Regions from separate parts of the Xylanimonas allomyrinae genome, predicted to be linked through region 2. Evidence: riboswitches for the same ligand, from Rfam matches in the RefSeq annotation. Region 2 holds a riboswitch; the other holds the start of a gene.
What was found. Region 2 has a riboswitch for thiamine pyrophosphate ahead of thiM (hydroxyethylthiazole kinase). Riboswitches for the same ligand answer to the same signal wherever they lie in the genome.
Positions count from the first base shown of each region.

Region 1: it holds a riboswitch for thiamine pyrophosphate, as region 2 does, so the genes downstream of both, ET495_RS13855 (thiamine ABC transporter substrate-binding protein) here and thiM (hydroxyethylthiazole kinase) in region 2, are expected to answer to the same signal.

Region 1 is NZ_CP035495.1:3,066,011-3,076,188, reverse strand. It holds gene pgi (glucose-6-phosphate isomerase) at 1-274, shown strand, start outside; gene ET495_RS13870 (aldo/keto reductase) at 437-1,300, shown strand; gene ET495_RS13865 (ABC transporter ATP-binding protein) at 1,424-2,425, opposite strand; partial or broken gene ET495_RS13860 (ABC transporter permease) at 2,425-4,151, opposite strand; gene ET495_RS13855 (thiamine ABC transporter substrate-binding protein) at 4,151-5,236, opposite strand; TPP riboswitch at 5,310-5,413, opposite strand; gene ET495_RS13850 (DUF4235 domain-containing protein) at 5,569-5,841, shown strand; rRNA gene rrf (5S ribosomal RNA) at 6,055-6,171, opposite strand; rRNA gene ET495_RS13840 (23S ribosomal RNA) at 6,245-9,350, opposite strand; rRNA gene ET495_RS13835 (16S ribosomal RNA) at 9,798-10,178, opposite strand, start outside.
Region 2 is NZ_CP035495.1:472,634-482,811, reverse strand. It holds gene ispG (flavodoxin-dependent (E)-4-hydroxy-3-methylbut-2-enyl-diphosphate synthase) at 102-1,277, opposite strand; gene ET495_RS02150 (M50 family metallopeptidase) at 1,339-2,637, opposite strand; gene ET495_RS18025 (hypothetical protein) at 2,668-2,931, opposite strand; gene ET495_RS02145 (purine-cytosine permease family protein) at 2,892-4,007, opposite strand; TPP riboswitch at 4,218-4,320, shown strand; gene thiM (hydroxyethylthiazole kinase) at 4,309-5,145, shown strand; gene thiE (thiamine phosphate synthase) at 5,142-5,825, shown strand; partial or broken gene thiD (bifunctional hydroxymethylpyrimidine kinase/phosphomethylpyrimidine kinase) at 5,762-6,643, shown strand; gene dxr (1-deoxy-D-xylulose-5-phosphate reductoisomerase) at 6,781-7,992, opposite strand; gene ET495_RS02120 (hypothetical protein) at 8,400-8,939, shown strand; gene ET495_RS02115 (hypothetical protein) at 9,158-9,481, opposite strand; gene ET495_RS02110 (DivIVA domain-containing protein) at 9,618-10,172, opposite strand.

The DNA.
Region 1 (10,178 bases), 1.2 Mb from region 2:
GTTCTCCGGCAACCGCCCGACGACGTCGATCCTCGCGCCCGAGCTGACGCCGTCGGTCGTGGGCCAGCTCGTGGCCCTCTACGAGCACGTCACGTTCACGCAGGGCATCGTCTGGGGCATCGACTCGTTCGACCAGTGGGGTGTGGAGCTGGGCAAGAAGCTCGCGCTGGAGGTCGCCCCGGCGGTCTCGGGCGACGAGGCGGCGCTGGCCGCGCAGGACCCGTCGACCCAGTCCTTGCTCCGCCGCTACCACGCCCTGCGGCACCCGGCCTGATCGTTCGCGGCCGGCCCCGCTCGGAGTCGTCAGGCCCGCGTCCGGGTGACCGGACGCGGGCCTGACGCCGTCGTCGGCGCGGTGCCGCGCACGATGTCCGGCGACGGTCGGCCATGGGCGTAAAGTCGGGATCGGAACGTTTCGACACCGGAAGGACTTTCCATGCAGACCCGCACCCTCGGCAACCGCCAGGTCAGCGCGATCGGCCTCGGCGGCATGCCGATGTCGATCGAGGGCCGCCCCGACGAGGCACGCTCCGTCGCCACGATCCACGCCGCGCTCGACGCCGGGGTCACGCTCATCGACACCGCCGACGCCTACCACCGCGACGCCGACGAGGTCGGCCACAACGAGGAGCTCATCGCCCGCGCGCTGCGCACCTACGGCTCCGACACCTCCGACGTGCTGGTCGCCACCAAGGGCGGCCACCTGCGCCCCGGCGACGGCTCGTGGACGCAGAACGGCGACCCGGCCTACCTCAAGAAGGCCGCCAAGGCCTCCGCCCAGCGGCTCGGCGTCGAGGCCATCGGCCTCTACCAGTTCCACCGCCCCGACCCGCAGGTGCCCTACGCCGACTCGGTCGGCGCGATCCGCGACCTGCTCGACGAGGGCGTCATCGAGCTCGCGGGCATCTCCAACGCCGACCCGGACCAGATCCGGCAGGCGCAGGAGATCCTCGGCGGGCGGCTCGCGTCCGTGCAGAACCAGTTCTCACCGCGCTTCCGCTCCTCGCTGCCCGAGCTGGAGCTGTGCGCCGAGCTCGGCATCGCATTCCTGCCGTGGAGCCCGCTGGGCGGCATCTCGCTGGCCCGCTCGGGCGACCTCGGCGACGCGTACACCCCGTTCCTCGAGGTGGCGCAGGCGCACGGCGTCTCGCCCTTCCAGGTCACGCTCGCGTGGGAGCTCGCGCTGGCCCCCGTGGTGATCCCGATCCCGGGTGCCTCGCGGCCCGCGTCGATCGAGGACTCCGCGGCCGCCGCGTCCCTGACGCTGACCCCGGAGGAGATCGCCCGCCTCTCGGCCTGACCCCGAGCCGAGCGGCCCGCTCCCGTCACGCCGGAGATCTGGCGTGACAGGAGCGGGCCGCTCGACGTTCTGGGCGCCCTCAGGGTCCGACGACGGCGCAGCCCGCCCCGTCCAGGGCGACCGTCACCGTCGCGCCCGGCCGGGGCGCCTCGCCGTCCTCGAGGTGGGCGACCAGCCGCTGGAGGCCCGCACCGAGGTCGACCTCCACGGTGACCTCCACGCTGCCTCGCCGGAACGCGGTGGCCACCGCCGTCGCGCTCCACGACCTCCCGGACGCGGGACCAGACCGCTCCTCGCGCAGCACCAGGCCGCGGGGCCCGACGGCGAGCCAGCGCGAGTCACCGTCCGGGACGAACCCCTGATACCCCAGGAACCGTGCCACGGCCCGCGACGCGGGCGACCGCCACAGCTCCTCGGGGGCGCGACCTGGAGCAGCCGACCGGCCTGCATGACCCCGACGCGATCGGCCACGGTGAACGCCTCGTCGTGGTCGTGCGTCACGAAGACCGCCGTCGTGCCCGTGGCCCGCAGCACGTCCCGAACGTCGACCGCGAGCCGCTCGCGCAGTCCCCTGTCGAGCGCCGAGAACGGCTCGTCGAGCAGCAGCAGCCGCGGCCGCGGGGCCAGCGCCCGCGCCAGGGCCACACGCTGCCTCTCGCCGCCCGACAGCGTCGCCACCGACCGCCGCCCGTACCCGTCGAGCCCGACGGCGTCCAGCAGCTCGCGCACCCTCTCCAGCCGCCCCTGGCGACGCACCCGCGCCGTCTCCAGCCCGTAGGCGACGTTGCGTGCGACGTCGCGGTGCGCGAAGAGCTGCCCGTCCTGGAAGAGCAGCCCGAACCCCCGGCGGTGTACGGGCACCCCGGCGAGGTCGTCGCCGTCGAACGCGACCGACCCGGCGGCGAGCGGCTCGAGCCCGGCGACGGCCCGCAGCAGCGACGACTTGCCGCAACCGCTCGGTCCCAGCAGCGCCAGGATCTCGCCCTCGGCCACGTCGAGGTCGACGCCGGCCACCGCCGTCGTGCCCTCCCCGCCCCGCCCGCCGTCGCCGTAGCGCACGACGGCGCCGCGCACCGCGAGCCCGCGTCCCCGGGCCCTGCCTGGGCCGGCCGCCACGTCCACCATCAGAACTCCCCTCCGGTGCGCTCTGCGCGCAGCCGGTCGGCGGCCATCATGACGACGGCGGTCAGCACGGCCAGGACGACGGACGCGGCGAGGGCCATCCCGTAGTTCTGGGCACCAGGCCGCCCGATGAGCCGGAAGATCACCACGGGCAACGTCGCCGCGTCGGGCCGCGCGAGGAACGCCGTCGCCCCGAACTCCCCGAGCGACACCGCGAACGCGAACCCGACGGCCAGCCCGAGCGAACGCAGCACGAGCGGGAGGTCGACGTCGCGCAGCACGCGCCCGGGCGCCGCGCCCAGCACGGCGGCCGCCTCGCGCAGCCGGGGGTCGATCGCACGCAGCACGGGCAGCACGGTCCGCACGACCAGCGGGACCGCGACCACGGCCTGCGCGATCGGCACCAGCAGCCCCGACGTGCGCAGGTCGATGTCGAGGCCCAGCGGCCGGTCGAGCGTGATGAGGAACCCGAACCCGACGGTCACCGCCGACACGCCGAGCGGCAGCATGACGACCCCGTCGAGCACGCCCACGGCCCGGCGCGCCGCGCGCCCGCGGGGTCGCCGCGACACGACGAGCGCCACCAGCCCGCCGACGACGATCGCGATGACCGTCGCGACCAGCGCCGTGCGGATCGAGGTCGCCAGGGCCTCCCACACCGTCACCACGAGCGCGTTGCGGCCCCCGGTCGTGCCGAGGGCGACGTAGTTCTCCAGCGTCCAGGCCCCGTCCGCGCCACGGAAGGACCGGACGACCAGCCCGGCGAGCGGAACGATCAGCCCGCCGACGACGACGGCGGTCGCGAGCGCCGCAGCGACGTCGGGCACGTTGCGCGAGCTCCAGCGGTGCACGGCGACGCTCGCGTCCTCGAGGTGCAGCGCCCGCTCACGACGAGCGCGAGCGCGGCCCGCGACCCACAGCGCAACCGAGACGACCACGAGCTGGAGGATCGAGAGCACGGCCGCCGTGCGCAGGTCGAGGAACTGCGTGGTGCGGCGGTAGATCTCCGTCTCGACGGTGCCGTACCCGGCCCCGCCGAGCACCAGCACGACGCCGAACGCCGTCGCGCAGAACAGGAACACGACGGCGGCCGCCGACGCGATGGCCGGGGCCAGCGCCGGCAGCGTGACCGTCCGGAACGCGCGCACGGGCGAGGCACCCAGCGCGCGCGCCGCCTGCTCGGTGCGCGGGTCGATCCGCTCCCACAGCCCCCGACGGTCCGCACCACCACCGACACGTTGAAGAACACGAGCGCGAGCACGACGCCCGTGAACGTCTCGTCCAGGTGCGCGAACCCGAGCAGGCCGTCAGGGCGCAGCAGCGCCCGGAACGCAACGCCGACCACGACGGTCGGCAGCACGAACGGCACCGTCACGAGCCCGCTCAGCAGCGCCCGTCCGCGGAACCGCGTCCGGTACAGCAGGTACGCGACCGGCAGGCCGAGCACGACCGACGCGGCGGCGCCCGCCGCCGCCTGCGCGAGCGTCGTTCCGACCAGCCGCCACGTACGTGCCCCGCCGAGCACGTGCGCAAGCCCGCTCAGGTCGAGCCCGCCGTCGTCGGCGACGAAGCCCCTGCCGACGAGCGCGACGACGGGCCACGCGAAGAACACCCCCAGGAACACCAGGGGCAGGGCGGCGGCGGCCGCCCACGCCACGACGTGGGGTGCGACACGTGGGGCTCGACGACGGGTCGTCGGCTTCGATGTCGCACCCCTGGCCGCGGGCATCAGCCGATGACCGTCGCCGTCCACTTCTCGATCCAGGCGTCACGGTTCGCCGCGATGTCGGCAGCAGGCACGTCGAACGGCGCATCGGCGAGCGGAGCGAACCGCGTCCACTCCGCCGGCAGCTCGATCGACGAGTCGGCCGGGTACATGTACATCTGCCCCGGGACGTCCGCCTGGAACGGCTGCGAGACGAGGAAGTCGACCAGCTTGGCAGCACCCTCGGGGTTCTGCGCCCCGCGGAAGATCCCGGCGTACTCCACCTGGCGGAAGCAGGTGCCGAGCAGCGCACGCGTCGTCGTCGCGGCACCGTCCTTCGTCACGGTGAACGCCGGCGACGTCGCGTAGGAGACGACGATCGGCCGCGTCCCGCCCTCACCCGCGCCGGAGAACTCCGAGTAGTACCCGTCCTCCCACGAGTCCGACACCGTGACGCCGTTGGCGCGCAGCGCCGCCCAGTAGCCGGTCCACCCCTCGCCACCGAAGCCGTCGTCACCGAACGCACCGATCGTGGCCAGCATGAACGCCATGCCAGGCGACGACGACGCCGGGTTCAGCGCGACCAGGAGGTCCTTGTACTCGGGCTTGGCGACGTCCTCGAGCGTCTCGGGCTCGGCCAGCCCGTGCTCCGCGAACCACGCGGTGTCGGTGTTCAGGCACACGTCGCCGACGTCGATCGGGTTCAGCGCCCCGTCGCCCAGGACGTACTGCCGCGCCGACTCCGCGAGCCCCGCAGGCGTGTAGGGCTTGAGCGTGTCGGTGTCGAGCACGCGCGACGCGAACGTGTTGTCGATGCCGAAGACGACGTCGCCGAGCGGCGAGTCCTTCGTCAGCACCACCTGGTTCGCGAGCGTGCCCGCGTCACCCATGGGCACCTGCTTGACCGTCAGGCCGCTCTCCTTCTCGAACGCGGCGATGACGTCGTCGGACACCGCCCACGAGTCGTGCGTGACGAGCGTGACCGTGTTGGCTCCGGCGCTCGCAGACCCGGCGGCATCCGGGGAGCCCTCGCCGCTGCACGCGCCGAGAAGCCCCAGGACGGCGACGGCGGCCGCGCACCCGAGGGTGCGGCGCGATGGGGTGGTCATGATGTGTCCTCCTCTGATGTCGAGAAGGGGCCCGTGCCGCCCGCCGGCCCTCAGGGCGCGACGCACTGCACAGGGATCGAGAAGCCCGACTTCCTCCACCGGTGCTAACCGGATCAGGTTCGAGGGTCTGCGGTGGACCGCACTCTCAGCGCCTGTGGCGCTCCCCTGTCGTTCCTGCTCAGCCTACCCCGCTCCGCGCCCCGCGAGCCGCGGAGAGGACCGTGAGTGCGTCGCACGTGGCATTCGCACACACGAGGGATACGGTGATTCGGCATCGACGCATCCGGTCGGCTTCCCGGCCGGCTCTCCGCACCGCAACCTGGAGGACGCACGTGGCCAAGCACGACGAACCCCTCGCCGTGAAAGTGGGCACGATGGTGCTCACCCTCGCCGCCGGATGGCTCGCACAGCGCCTCGTCGGCATGATCTGGGAGAAGAGCACGGGCCACGCCGCCCCGAAGGATCTCGACGACGACGACATCACCGTGATCCAGGCCGTCACGTTCGCCGCCGTCTCCGGCGGGGTCGCGGTGCTCGCCCGGCGGCTGGCACACCAGGGTGCGAGCCGCGCGGTGGCCCGGTTCGTGCCGAAGACGACCGACTGACCGCGCGTCCCGCCCGCACGTCGACGTCGCGGTCGCAGGCCGCGCCGGCGTCGCGGCGGTCGGCCGCGCCGGCGACCGGGTGCGTGCCCTCCCCGCGCCGTCGACGGCACGCGCTCGGGGCATGCGAGCATGCCTGCATGCGAGCTCCGGGCATGCGAGTTCCGGGCATGCGAAAGACCCCGCACCGTGGGTGCGGGGTCTTTCGTGAAGGGTGTCCGGCGGCGTCCTACTCTCCCACCCCGTCTCCAGGGCAGTACCATCGGCGCTGTAGGGCTGAGCTTCCGGGTTCGGAATGGGACCGGGCGTTTCCCCTACGCTATGACCGCCGTAACTTTATCGAGTTGTTCGGGTTGGTTGCCCGTTTCTCGGGAACCGCACAGTGGACGCGTTGCATGAAGTGTGTGTGTTGAAGTTGTTGGCTGATTAGTACCGGTCAGCTGCGGCAGTCGTTGGTCCTGCCTTCCACATCCGGCCTATCTACCCAGTGGTCTCGCTGGGTGCCTTCAGACCCGTAGGTCATGGAAACCTCATCTTGAAGCAGGCTTCCCGCTTAGATGCTTTCAGCGGTTATCCTTCCCGAACGTAGCTAACCAGCGGTGCACTTGGCAGTACAACTGGCACACCAGAGGTTCGTCCGTCCCGGTCCTCTCGTACTAGGGACAGCCCTTCTCAAGTTTCCTGCGCGCGCAGCGGATAGGGACCGAACTGTCTCACGACGTTCTAAACCCAGCTCGCGTACCGCTTTAATGGGCGAACAGCCCAACCCTTGGGACCTACTCCAGCCCCAGGATGCGACGAGCCGACATCGAGGTGCCAAACCATGCCGTCGATATGGACTCTTGGGCAAGATCAGCCTGTTATCCCCGGGGTACCTTTTATCCGTTGAGCGACGGCGCTTCCACAAGCCACCGCCGGATCACTAGTCCCGACTTTCGTCCCTGCTCGACCTGTCGGTCTCACAGTCAAGCTCCCTTGTGCACTTGCACTCGACACCTGATTGCCAACCAGGCTGAGGGAACCTTTGGGCGCCTCCGTTACATTTTGGGAGGCAACCGCCCCAGTTAAACTACCCACCAGGCACTGTCCCTGGTCCGGATCACGGACCGAGGTTAGATGTCCGAAGCAGTCAGAGTGGTATTTCAACGTTGACTCCCCCCGAGCTGGCGCCCGGGGTTCATAGTCTCCCACCTATCCTACACAAACTGCACCGAACACCAATACCAAGCTATAGTAAAGGTCCCGGGGTCTTTCCGTCCTGCTGCGCGTAACGAGCATCTTTACTCGTAGTGCAATTTCGCCGAGCTCGCGGTTGAGACAGCGGAGAAGTCGTTACGCCATTCGTGCAGGTCGGAACTTACCCGACAAGGAATTTCGCTACCTTAGGATGGTTATAGTTACCACCGCCGTTTACTGGGGCTTAAATTCTGAGCTTCGCTTACGCTGACTCGTCCTCTTAACCTTCCAGCACCGGGCAGGCGTCAGTCCGTATACATCGTCTTGCGACTTCGCACGGACCTGTGTTTTTAGTAAACAGTCGCTTCTCCCTGGTCTCTGCGGCCGTCCCCGCTCCCACCGCTAGGGTGTTCACGGTTCGGGCCCCCCTTCTCCCGAAGTTACGGGGGCATTTTGCCGAGTTCCTTAACCACGATTCGCTCGATCGCCTTGGTATTCTCTACCTGACCACCTGAGTCGGTTTGGGGTACGGGCGGCTAGAACCTCGCGTCGAGGCTTTTCTTGGCAGCTGAGGATCACCCGATATCCCGCATACGCGGTCACTATCGCCTCTCACCCTTGATGGTGTGCGGATTTGCCTACACACCGGGCTACGGGCTTGGACGTGGTCTACCATCGCCACGCCGGGCTACCTTCCTGCGTCACCCCTGTTAATACGCTTACCTACTACCCGATCGGGTCACGCGCCGCCTCCACAGTGGCACCCGAAGGTGCCGGCGTGGTCTTGGGGCGTTTAGCATCTCGAGGTTCGGTACGGGCGGTTCTTCGCCGGTAGGAGAATATCAACTCCTTGTCCATCGACTACGCCTGTCGGCCTCGCCTTAGGTCCCGACTTACCCAGGGCGGATTAACCTGGCCCTGGAACCCTTGGTCATTCGGCGGACGGGTTTCTCACCCGTCGTTCGCTACTCATGCCTGCATTCTCACTCGTGTGGTCTCCACCGCTGGGTCACCCCGCGGCTTCACCGCCCACACGACGCTCCCCTACCCAGCACAGCCCCTGAACCACGAAGGCTAGGGTATCGCTGCACTGCCACGGCTTCGGCGGTGTGCTTGAGCCCCGCTACATTGTCGGCGCGGAATCACTTGACCAGTGAGCTATTACGCACTCTTTCAAGGGTGGCTGCTTCTAAGCCAACCTCCTGGTTGTCTGTGCAACTCCACATCCTTTCCCACTGAGCACACGCTTAGGGGCCTTAGCCGGTGATCTGGGCTGTTTCCCTCTCGACTACGGAGCTTATCCCCCGCAGTCTCACTGCCTCGCTTGCACTTACCGGCATTCGGAGTTTGGCTGACGTCAGTAACCTGGTGAGGCCCATCGGCCATCCAGTAGCTCTACCTCCGGCAAGAAACACGAGACGCTGCACCTAAATGCATTTCGGGGAGAACCAGCTATCACGAAGTTTGATTGGCCTTTCACCCCTAACCACAGGTCATCCCCCAGGTTTTCAACCCTGGTGGGTTCGGTCCTCCACGACGTCTTACCGTCGCTTCAACCTGCCCATGGCTAGATCACTTCGCTTCGGGTCTAGACCCGGCGACTATGGGCGCCCTATTCGGACTCGCTTTCGCTACGGCTTCCCCACACGGGTTAACCTCGCCACCGAGCACTAACTCGCAGGCTCATTCTTCAAAAGGCACGCCGTCACCCCAGCTAGGGAGGCTCCGACGGATTGTAGGCACACGGTTTCAGGTACTATTTCACTCCCCTCCCGGGGTACTTTTCACCTTTCCCTCACGGTACTAGTCCGCTATCGGTCACCAGGTAGTATTTAGGCTTAGCAAGTGGTCTTGCCAGATTCACACGAGATTTCTCGGGCCCCGTGCTACTTGGGATCCCCTCAACCAGGCCACGACATTTCGTCTACGGGACTACCACCCTCTACGGTCCGGTATTCAACCCGGTTCGACTATGACGCGACTTTCTGACTGGCTGCAGTCTTGTCAGCAACTGCTAGAAGGTCCCACAACCCCGCGACAGCAACGCCTGACAGCTTTCACACTGCCGCGGTTTGGCCTCATCCGCTTTCGCTCGCCACTACTCACGGAATATCTCTTCCTGCCGGTACTGAGATGTTTCACTTCCCGGCGTTCCCTCCACACACCCTATATATTCAGGTGCGGGTACCCGCGCATGACCGCGGGTGGGTTCCCCCATTCGGAAATCCTCGGATCACAGCTCGTTTGCCAACTCCCCGAGGCTTATCGCAGGCTACGACGTCCTTCTTCGGCTCCTGGTGCCAAGGCATCCACCCTGTGCCCTTAAAAACTTCAACAAAAATGATCACACTACAGAGACGTCAGGGACGACAACCCCCAAAGGGATCGCCGCCTTGAACATCTTGGATGCTCGCGTCCACTGTGCAGTTCTCAAGCTACGGACGAACCCACCAGACCAGGACCGCCTGACCACACCCCCACCCCCACAACAGGGAAGCAAGGACACGACCGGTTCGGAAACCCCACCAGTGACCCGTACTGAGCACCCCGACCACGCGGCCGGTTGCCTCAGGACCCAACAGTGCGTTCACGCCCCCACCCCACACCAGCACCAGCGTTCCCACCTGCAAGCAGGCGTACTGACCAGCACCAACACAGGGCACGGACAACAGTCAACGTTCCACCCAGAGCACCACCACCAGCACACTCGGCCGGCGCGTGGTCCACCATGAGCACCCACCCCAGACCCGAAGGCCCCAGGCAGACACTGGTGAGCTCCTTAGAAAGGAGGTGATCCAGCCGCACCTTCCGGTACGGCTACCTTGTTACGACTTAGTCCCAATCGCCAGTCCCACCTTCGACCACTCCCCCCACACAAGGTGGTTGGGCCATGGGCTTCGGGTGTTACCAACTTTCGTGACTTGACGGGCGGTGTGTACAAGGCCCGGGAACGTATTCACCGCAGCGTTGCTGATCTGCGATTACTAGCGACTCCGACTTCATGGGGTCGAGTTGCAGACCCCAATCCGAACTGAGACCGGCTTTTTGGGATTCGCTCCACCTTGCGGTATCGCAGCCCTCTGTACCGGCCATTGTAGCATGCGTGAAGCCCAAGACATAAGGGGCATGATGATTTGACGTCATCCCCACCTTCCTCCGAGTTG
Region 2 (10,178 bases):
ACAGCGCCAGCGCCTCGGGGAGGTCGTCCGGCCCGAGGACGCGCGCGGCGTCGCGCCCCAGCCCTGCGGCAACCTGCCGGAAGCCCACCGCCCCGCCGTTCTCAGCCGACCGTCACGACCGGGCTGGTGCCCGCGGTGCCGTCGGCGTCGTCCGGCATCGACTCGGCGATGCGCAGGGCCTCCTCGATCAAGGTCTCGACGATCTCGGACTCGGGGACCGTCTTGATGACCTCGCCCTTGACGAAGATCTGGCCCTTGCCGTTGCCCGACGCCACGCCCAGGTCGGCCTCGCGCGCCTCGCCGGGCCCGTTGACGACGCAACCCATGACCGCCACGCGCAGCGGGACCGTCAGGCCCTCCAGGCCCGCGGTCACCTTGTCGGCCAGCGTGTAGACGTCGACCTGCGCACGCCCGCACGACGGGCACGAGACGATCTCCAGCTTGCGCGGGCGCAGGTTGAGCGCCTGGAGGATCTGGTTGCCGACCTTGACCTCCTCGACCGGCGGGGCGGACAGCGACACGCGGATGGTGTCGCCGATGCCCTTGCTCAGCAGCGCGCCGAACGCCGTCGCCGACTTGATGGTGCCCTGGAACGCCGGCCCGGCCTCGGTGACGCCCAGGTGCAGCGGCCAGTCGCCGCGCTCCGACAGCAGCTCGTAGGCGCGCACCATGACGACCGGGTCGTTGTGCTTGACCGAGATCTTGAAGTCGTGGAAGTCGTGCTCCTCGAAGAGCGACGCCTCCCACACGGCCGACTCGACGAGCGCCTCGGGTGTCGCCTTGCCGTACTTGGCCAGCAGACGCGGGTCGAGCGACCCGGCGTTGACGCCGATGCGCAGGCTGACGCCCGCGTCCTTGGCCGCCTGCGCGATCTGCTTGACCTGGTCGTCGAACTTGCGGATGTTGCCCGGGTTGACCCGCACTGCGGCACACCCGGCGTCGATGGCGGCGAAGACGTACTTGGGCTGGAAGTGGATGTCGGCGATGACCGGGATCTGCGACTTCCTCGCGATCGCCGGCAACGCGGCGGCGTCGTCGGCGCTCGGGACGGCCACCCGGACGATGTCGCAGCCCGCGGCGGTCAGCTCCGCGATCTGCTGCAGCGTCGCGTTGATGTCGGTGGTCGGCGTCGTCGTCATGGACTGGACGCTGACCGGGGCGTCGCCGCCCACCTCGACCTTGCCGACCTTGATCTTGCGGGTCGGGCGGCGGGGGGCCAGCACCGGCGCGGCGCCCGGGGTCGACACGCTGGGGGTACCGAGATTGACAATGCTCACCGCCCCAGTATCCCCCGGTTCGCGACGGCTGCCCGCGCCTGGGACACGCGGGCCGGGCGTCTCAGAAGAGCCTCACGGGGTCGACGACGTCGGCGACGACCAGGAGCAGGGTCGACCCCACCAGCACGACGAACATCACGTAGGCGACCGGCATCATGCGCGCGACGTCGGCCGGGCCGGGCAGCGGGTGCAGGCCGCGCACCCGCGCGATGGTGCGCTTGGCGCCCTCGTAGAGCGCGTTGACCACGTGCCCGCCGTCGAGCGGCAGCAGCGGGATCAGGTTGAACACGAACAGCGCCATGTTGAGCGAGGCCAGCAGGCTCAGCATGATGGCGACCCGGTCGAGCAGCGTCGCGTCCAGGCCGGCGACGTCGGCGGCGACACGCCCCACGCCCACCACCGACATGACGCTGTCAGCCGAGCGCGGGGTGTCGGAGAACGTCTGCGCGGCCGCCTGGTAGACGCGCGCTGGGAAGGTGACCACGGCCCCGGCAGTACCCGTGAACATGCGCCCGACCTCACCCGGCACCAGGCTCATCGGCAGCGACTGCCGCTCGATGGTCGGCGCGATGCCCAGGAACGCGCCGTCGTCGACCTTCACCTGGCCGTCGGCGTCGCGCACCACGGCGCCGTCCGCGTCGACGACCGCACGATGCGCGTCGACGGGCGTGACGGAGAGCGTGACCCGCTGCCCGTCGCGTTCGACGACGACGGGCACGGCGTGACCGTCGGTGCCCTGGATCGCAGCGAGCAGGGCGCTCCAGGTGGGGGTCGAGGTGCCGTCGTAGGACACGATGCGGTCCCCGGGACGCAGTCCCGCCGCGGCGGCCGGGGCCGGGGCGGTGGCAGGGTCGCACGCCGCACCCGTCGCCGTCGGGACGCAGTCGCTCACGGTCGCGACCGTGGTGGTCTGCTGGGTGAAGCCGATCGCGAGGAACGACGCCGTGAGCACGACCGCCAGCAGCAGGTTCATGACGGGGCCGCCGAGCATGACCACGAGCTTCTTCGGCGTCGAGAGGTGGTAGAACGCGCGCTGCTCCTCGCCCGGGCGGATCTCCTCGACGCTCTGGTCGCGCGCGTCGGCGACGACCTGGGCGAAGAACCCGCGTCCGCGCCGGGCACCCTCCGGCGCGGACGGCATCATGCCGACCATCCGCACGTAGCCGCCCAGCGGGATCGCCTTGACGCCGTACTCCGTCTCCCCCTTGGTGCGCGACCACAGCGTCGGGCCGAACCCGACCATGTACTGGGAGACACGCACGCCGAACGCCTTGGCGGGCAGCATGTGGCCCAGCTCGTGCAGGGCGATGGACACGGCGATGCCCACGACGACGACGAGGATGCCCACGAGAACGCTCACGCCCCCAGCCTAGGCGGCGCCGCTGACGGTCTACTGGACGGCAGTCGTGGTGACCTCGTGAACGTCGCGCGCCGAGCCCCCGTGCCGGCGCGCGGCCCACCGGTCGGCCGGCGCGACCGCGAGCGTGAGCGCCCCCGCCACGACGAGCGCGACGACGACGCCCGACCACCCGTTGTCCGCCGGCACGCCGAGCGCGCCCTGCGCCCGCGCCCACGCCTCGCCCCAGGCCGGCCACAGCGCGACGAAGGTCGGCGTCACGAGCTGGAAGGCGGCGAAACCGGCGACCCACGGCACGAACAGCCACCGCCGAGGGGCGCCGCCGCCGACAGGTCGTACCGGCCCCGCCGCACGACCCAGTGGTCGACCACGAGCACCGCTCCGAGCGGGGTGAAGACCGCGCCGATGAGCAGCAGGAAGCCCTCGTACGCGTACCCGTCGCCGACGAGCACGCCCAGCGCCGTCGCGACCGCCCCGACCGCGAGCGCCAGCACGCGCCGGTCCGCGCGCGGCGCGACGTTCTGCAGGCTCACGGCCGTGGAGTACACGTTGGCGAACGCCTGGTCGACCTCGTCGGCCGCGAGGATCGCGAGCGCGAGAGCGCCCGCCGGCACCGCGAGCAGCGCGGCCACCAGATCGCCGTCCGACGGCTGGTACGCCAGCAGCCCGAGCACCCCGACGCAGAAGAACGCCGCCGAGGCGAGCCCGTAGCCGACGCCGACCGCGGCTCCCGTGCGCCGCGCTGTGCCCGGCCGGGCGTGGCGCGTGTAGTCCGCCACGAGCGGGATCCACGAGACGGACATCGACGCCACGAGGTCGACGTTGGTCCACAGCCCGCGCCATCCCCCGGCCCCGACCGGACCGAGCGGACGGCGTGCGGCGTCGACCAGGAAGTAGGCCGAGCAGGCCACGACGACGACGATCGCCACGCGCCGCAGCAGCGCCGCCGACCCGAGCGGGCGCAGCGCCATCGCCGTCGCGACGACGCCCGCGCCCACCGCGAAGACCGCGTGCGGCACCTCGGGCCAGACCCCGGCGGCCGCGCGCGCGATGATCCACACCTCGAAGGCGGCCCAGCCCAGGCACTGGAGCACGTTGAGCGCGGTCGGCACCCACGAGCCGCGCACGCCGAACAGGCCGCGGAACACGACCATGGCCGGTTCCCCGGTGCGGGCGCCGATCGCGGCGACCGCCCCGAGCAGCCCGCAGCCGACGAGCGTGCCGACGGCGATGGCCACGAACGTCGCCGCGAGCGACGTGGGCACGAAGTAGACCGCGACGACGGGCACGAGCAGGCTCACCCCGAGGCTCGCCCACAGCCCCAGGTGGTCGCGCCCGCGGTGGACGCGCACGGCGGGCGCGTCCAGCGTCACCGGCGCCTCGACGGACTGACGGACAGGTTCACGAACGGGGACGGCAGACGCCATCGCGGTCCTCCCTACGCCGGTGTGAGCCGGACAGGTTCGATCGGTCGGCGGCGCCCGGCCGCCCTCTCAGCCCGGCGGCCGCTGCGCGGATCCCGGACTCCCGTTGGACGTCCCCCGGAACGGGGGAACGGGCAGACCATACCGGAGCGTATGGTGGGCGTCGGCGCGGGGCGCCGGCCCTGAGACGGGGCCGGCTGAGATGCACCCGTCGAACCTGATCTAGGTAGTGCTAGCGAAGGGAACGCTCATGAGCACTGTCGTGCCGTCCACCCCCAGCCCGGCCGAGGTGGCCGAGGTCGTGGCGGCCGTGCGGGCCACCGGCCCGCTGGTCCACTGCATCACCAACACGGTGGTCACCAACGTGACGGCCAACCTGCTGCTCGCGGCGGGCGCCGCTCCCGCGATGGTCGCCACCCCCGTCGAGGCGGGCGGGTTCGCGCGCGTCGCGGACGGGCTGCTGACCAACCTCGGAACCGTCGAGGGTGAGCAGCCCGACGCCATGCGGGTCGCGGCGCACGCGGCGGTCGATGCGGGGACGCCCTGGGTGCTCGACCCCGTCGCGATCGGCTCGCTCCCGCTGCGCACGGCCCTGGCGGCCGAGCTGCTCGTGGTCGGCCCCACGATCGTGCGCGGCAACGCCTCCGAGGTCGCGGCCCTCGCCGGAGGGCAGGGCGGGCGCGGCGTCGACTCGCTCGACACCCCCGACGGAGTGCGCGCCACCGCGCTGCGGCTCGCCCGCCAGTCGGGTGCCGTCGTCGCGGTCAGCGGCGCCGTCGACCTGCTCACCGACGGCTCACGCGTGGTGCGCGTGCACGCGGGGAACCCGCTGCTGACGCGGGTGACCGGTGTCGGCTGCGCGCTCGGGGCGCTGGTCGCTGCGTGCGCCGCGGTGACCGCCGACCGCCTGCTGGCCGCGACCGCGGCGACCGCGTGGATGTGCGTCGCGGGTGACCTCGCGGCGGCGCAGGCGCCCACCACGGGCTCGTTCGCCGTCGCGCTGATCGACCGCGTCGACGACGTCGACGCCGCCGTCGTGGGCGCGCGCGCCGGGCTGGCGGCCGAGCAGGCAGGGGCCGCGGCATGAGCGTGCGAACCGTCGGGCAGGCCGCCCGGACCGCATTCGACCCGGCGGTCTACCTCGTGACCGACACGACGCAGTGCGGCGGCCCCGCCGGTGTCGTCGCCACCGTGCGCGCCGCCGTCGCGGGCGGTGCCACGGCCGTGCAGCTGCGCGACCCGGACGCGAGCACCCGCGAGCTCGCCGAGCTCGGTGCGGCCCTGCTCGCGGTGCTGCGCCCGGCGGGGGTGCCGCTCGTCGTCAACGACCGCATCGACGTCGCGCTCGCGATCGGCGCCGACGGCGCGCACGTCGGCCAGGGCGACCTCGACCCCGTCACGGCGCGACGCCTGCTCGGCCCCGAGGCGCACCTGGGCCTGAGCGTCTCGACGACGCGCGAGGCCGCGGCCGCAGCGGCCCTTCCGCCCGGAACGCTCGACCTGCTGGGCGTCGGGCCCGTCCGCACGACGACGTCGAAGGCGAACGCACGCCCGGCGATCGGCGTCGACGGGCTCGCCGCGATCACCGCGGCCGCGCGTGCGGCAGGGGCCCCGCCGTGCGTCGCCATCGGCGGCCTGCGCGCGGGCGACCTGCCCGCGCTGCGCGCCGCGGGGGCGGTCGGCGCCGCCGTGATCTCCGCCGTGTGCGGCACCCCCGACCCGCGCGCGGCCGCCGCCGCGCTCGCGGCGGCGTGGCAGGCCCGGTGACCGCGCGCGGTCACGGCGACGGGCCGGAGGCGGGACGCCCGGCGGGCCATCCCCCCGTCGCCCTGACGATCGCCGGGTCGGACCCCTCGGGCGGCGCGGGCATCCAGGCCGACCTCAAGACCTTCGCCGCGCTGGGCGGCTACGGTTGCGCCGTCCTGACCGGGCTCACCGCCCAGTCGACGGTCGGGGTCACCCGGGTCCAGGCGGTCCCGGCGGACATGGTGACGGCCCAGCTCGACACACTGCTGGCCGACGTCGCCGTCGACGCCGTCAAGATCGGCATGACGAGCGACGCGGCCGTGGCCGGAGCCGTGGCGGACGCCCTCGAGCGGCTGCGCGCGGCCGCGGCCCGCGCCGGGGTGCCCGCACCCGTGGTGGTGCTCGACCCGGTCATGGTCGCGACGTCGGGCGACCGGCTGCTCGCGCACGACGCCGAGGCCGTGCTGCGCGAGCGCCTGCTGCCGCTCGCCGACCTGGTCACGCCCAACCTCGCCGAGGCCGCGGTGCTGCTGGGCGTGGACCCGGCCAGGGACGCGGCCGAGGCGGCCGACCAGGCGCATGCGCTGCGGGCGCTGGCAGGGCGCCAGGGTGTGGCCCCTCCGGCCGGCGGCCGCTGGGCGCTCGTCAAGGGCGGTCATCTGCGCCCGGCCGGCCGGACCGGCGACGCCGTGGACCACCTCGCGGGGCCGGACGGCGACGTGCTGGCTCTCGCGGCCCCGCGGGTCGAGACGCGCCACACGCACGGGACCGGCTGTACCTTGAGCTCGGCGTGCGCGGTGCTGCGCCCGCGGGCCGACGGCTGGCCGTCGGCCGTCCGGGCCGCCAAGGACTACCTCACGCACGCGCTGGAGGCCGGCAGGTCGCTGCGGGTCGGCGGCACCGGGCTGCTCGGGGGCTCCCCCCGTGGACGGGGCACGGCCCCGTCGACCACGGGTGGGCGTCGCGCTGATCGGCCTCAGCGCCGGTCGAGCAGCTCGTCGGCGCGCGCCCGCGCCCACACCTCGGCAGCCTCGACGTCGTCGAGCGTGACCGCGCCGGGCGCGACGCCGTCGTGCTCACCGAGCACGCGCTCGACCGTGTCCACGATGTCGAGGAACCCGATCCGTCCGCCCAGGAACGCGGCGACGCCCTGCTCGTTGGCCGCGTTGAACACCGCCGGGTGCGTCGCCGACGCCGTCGCGGCCGCACGAGCCAGCCGCACCGCCGGGAACGTGCCCTCGTCGAGCGGCTCGAACGTCCACGCCGCGGCCTGCGACCAGTCGCACGGCGCGGCCACCGGGTCGAGACGGTCGGGCCAGGACAGGCCGAGCGCGATGGGCAGGCGCATGTCGGGCGGCGACGCCTGCGCGATGGTCGACCCGTCGACGAACTCGACCATCGAGTGCACGACCGACTGCGGGTGGACGACGACGGTGATGTCGTCCACCGGCACGTCGAACAGCAGGTGCGCCTCGATGAGCTCCAGCCCCTTGTTCATGAGCGACGCCGAGTTGACCGTCACGACGGGCCCCATGCTCCACGTGGGGTGGGCCAGCGCCTGCCGGGGTGCCGCGGCCTTGAGGTCGTCGCGCGACCTGCCGCGGAACGGGCCGCCGCTCGCGGTGAGGATCAGGCGCCGCACCTCGGCGTGCGTTCCCGACCGCAGCGCCTGGGCGATCGCGCTGTGCTCGGAGTCGACCGGCACGATCTGGTCCGGGCGTCGCACCGCGGCCTTGACGAGCGAGCCGCCCACGACGAGCGACTCCTTGTTGGCCAGCGCGAGCGTCGACCCGGCTGCGAGCGCCGCGAGCGTGGGCCGCAGTCCCACGCTGCCCGTGACGCCGTTGAGCACGACGTCCGAGCCGCGCCCGGCCAGCTCGGTGGCAGCGCCGGGACCGGTCAGCACCTCGACCCGGTCCAGGCCGCGCGCGGCGAGGGCCTCGCGCAGCGCGGCCTCACGCATCGGGTTCGCGACGGCGACGGCGGCGACGCCGAGCTCGGCGGCCTGCGCGGCGAGCAGCCCGACCTCTCCCCCGCCCGAGCTGAGCGCGTCGACCCGGAACCGGCCGGGGTGGCGTCGGACGACGTCGAGTGCCTGGGTACCGATCGAACCGGTGGAGCCGAGGATCGTCACGGTGCGGGGCGCGGCGGCGCGGTTCGCCGTCGACGGGTGGGCGGGTTCGTGCATGGAGCCATCTTCGCAGGCGCCACCGCACGCGACCGTGCCCGCGCGTCGGGGCCCGACCGGTCCAGGCGCCGATAACTCCCCAGGTCGCAGCGCCGTGTGACCTCGATTACGTTTTCGATCATGCTCACTCTCCAGAGGCGACCCACCCGAGGGTCCCGGCACCGGAGCGGACTGACCGTCCTCGCCGGCGTCGTCTCGCTGCTGACGGCGGGCACCACCGTGGCGCTCGCTCCCCCGCTGCGGCCGACGAGGCCGACGGCGGCACCCACCGCGTCTTCGCCACGCGCGAGGGCCTGGTCGGAGGCACGACCGCCAACGGGCACGTCATCGTCCCGGGCGACCACTTCGTCGCGCTGCCCTCGCGCAGCGCCCTGTCCGCCGACGGCAGCGGCGCCTACTCCGTCCGGGTGTGCGCGCCCGTGACGGGACGCTGCGAGTACGCGCCGGTGTGGGACGTCGGGCCGTGGAACACCCGCGACGACTACTGGAGCACCACCCGGCACTTCGCGCAGGACCTTCCGCACGGCACACCGGCGGCGCAGGCCGCCTTCACCGGCGGGTACGCCGGCGGCCTCGACGAGCGGGGGCGCACCGTGCTCAACCCGTCCGGCATCGACCTTGCCGACGGCACCTTCACCGACGGCCTCGGGCTGACCACCAACGCTCCCGTCGACGTCACCTACCTGTGGCAGGGCAACGCCCGCACCGGTGTCGTCGCCTCGCCTGCCCGTCCGCTCAACGTGCGCTCGGGGCCGGGAACGGGCTACGCCGCCGTCGGGCTCGCCGCGAACACCGCACGCGTGCCGCTGCTGTGCCACGAGCGCGGGACGACCGTCGCCGGCACCCGCGGGACGACGAACCTCTGGTATCGCATCGGACCGGGCAACTGGGTCTCCGACGCGTACCTCATCACCGGCACGGGGCTGCCGGTCGCGCCGCGCTGCTGACGGTGGTCACGCGTCATCCGGCCGACGACGACGGCTGGGTCCCGCGCCGCACAAGGCGACACAGGACCCAGCCGTGATGTGGTCCCTGGGTTCCGCGGGACTCACGCTCGGCGCGTCGAACCCGAGCGCCGTCCGCAGACCGCCAGGTGGAGACGTCGGGGACTCGGCCCGCAGACCCGCTGACGGGACGCGGCCACCTCCACCGACGTCATCGGGCGTCAGGCGGCCCGGGCCTCCTTGACCCACTTCGTGACCGTCGCGGCGGTCGAGCCGAGGTTCACGGCGACCTCCTTGGGAGCAACCCCGGCCTCGACGGCTTCCAGAGCCGCGTGCACCGTCGCCGCGCGCAGCGCCTCGGAGAGCTCATTCATGGCCGCGAGGCGGCGCAGGTGCTCGTCCGGCGTGGGCGGCGGGCCCGAGGCCCAGTCCTGGTGCAGCGACGCGAGGGCCTCGGTCAGGCCCAGGCCGGGCGTGTCCTGGCGGTCAATCCAGGCCGTGACGGCGGGTGTCAGTTTCGTGGTGGCCTTGGCGGGTGCGGGCATCGAACCTCCTGGTGCGAGTGGACGTCGGTGCTGAACCTAGCGACCGGGCACGGTCCGTGCCCGCCGATCGGCTCAAGATGCCCACCAGGTGATCGCCGAACTACCGAGCGGAAAAGGTGCCAACCGCCCGAACCGGTCACTCGACGCCGAGCAGCACCTCGACCGCTCGCGCGAAGAACGCGTCGACCGGCCCTTCGGCGTATCCGTTGGCTCCACGAGCAGAAGCAAAGGTCGCGGCCCGAAGTTCCGCCGACGTCAACGGTTCCTGCCGGTCGAAGTAGCCGACCAGGCGGTCGCACAGCGCGTCGACGTCGTCCTTGTCGTAGCCCTGCTGACCGCGCTCGGCAGGAGCGAACTTTTCACCCTCGGGGCGGCCGAGACGTCCGTACAACGTGCGGGCGCGCTCGGCGAGCGTCGCCATCCACGCGTCCTGACCCTGGCTCGCGACGAACTCGGCGCGCTGGCGCGCGACGAATGCCGCCTCCAGGCGGTCGAGCGCAGCGTCGACCTCGTGCGTGTCGTAGCCGCCACGCACCAGGTCGAAGGTGGTGGTCTGGATGTCGCCCGCGTCGAGCCGTTCCGAGGACCGGCCTTCGTACGCCTGACGGGCGTGATCGAAGAACTCGTCGACCTCGTCCTTGTCGTACCCGGTCCGTAGCACCGACACGGTGCCGAACAGCGCGCTGCTCATGCCATC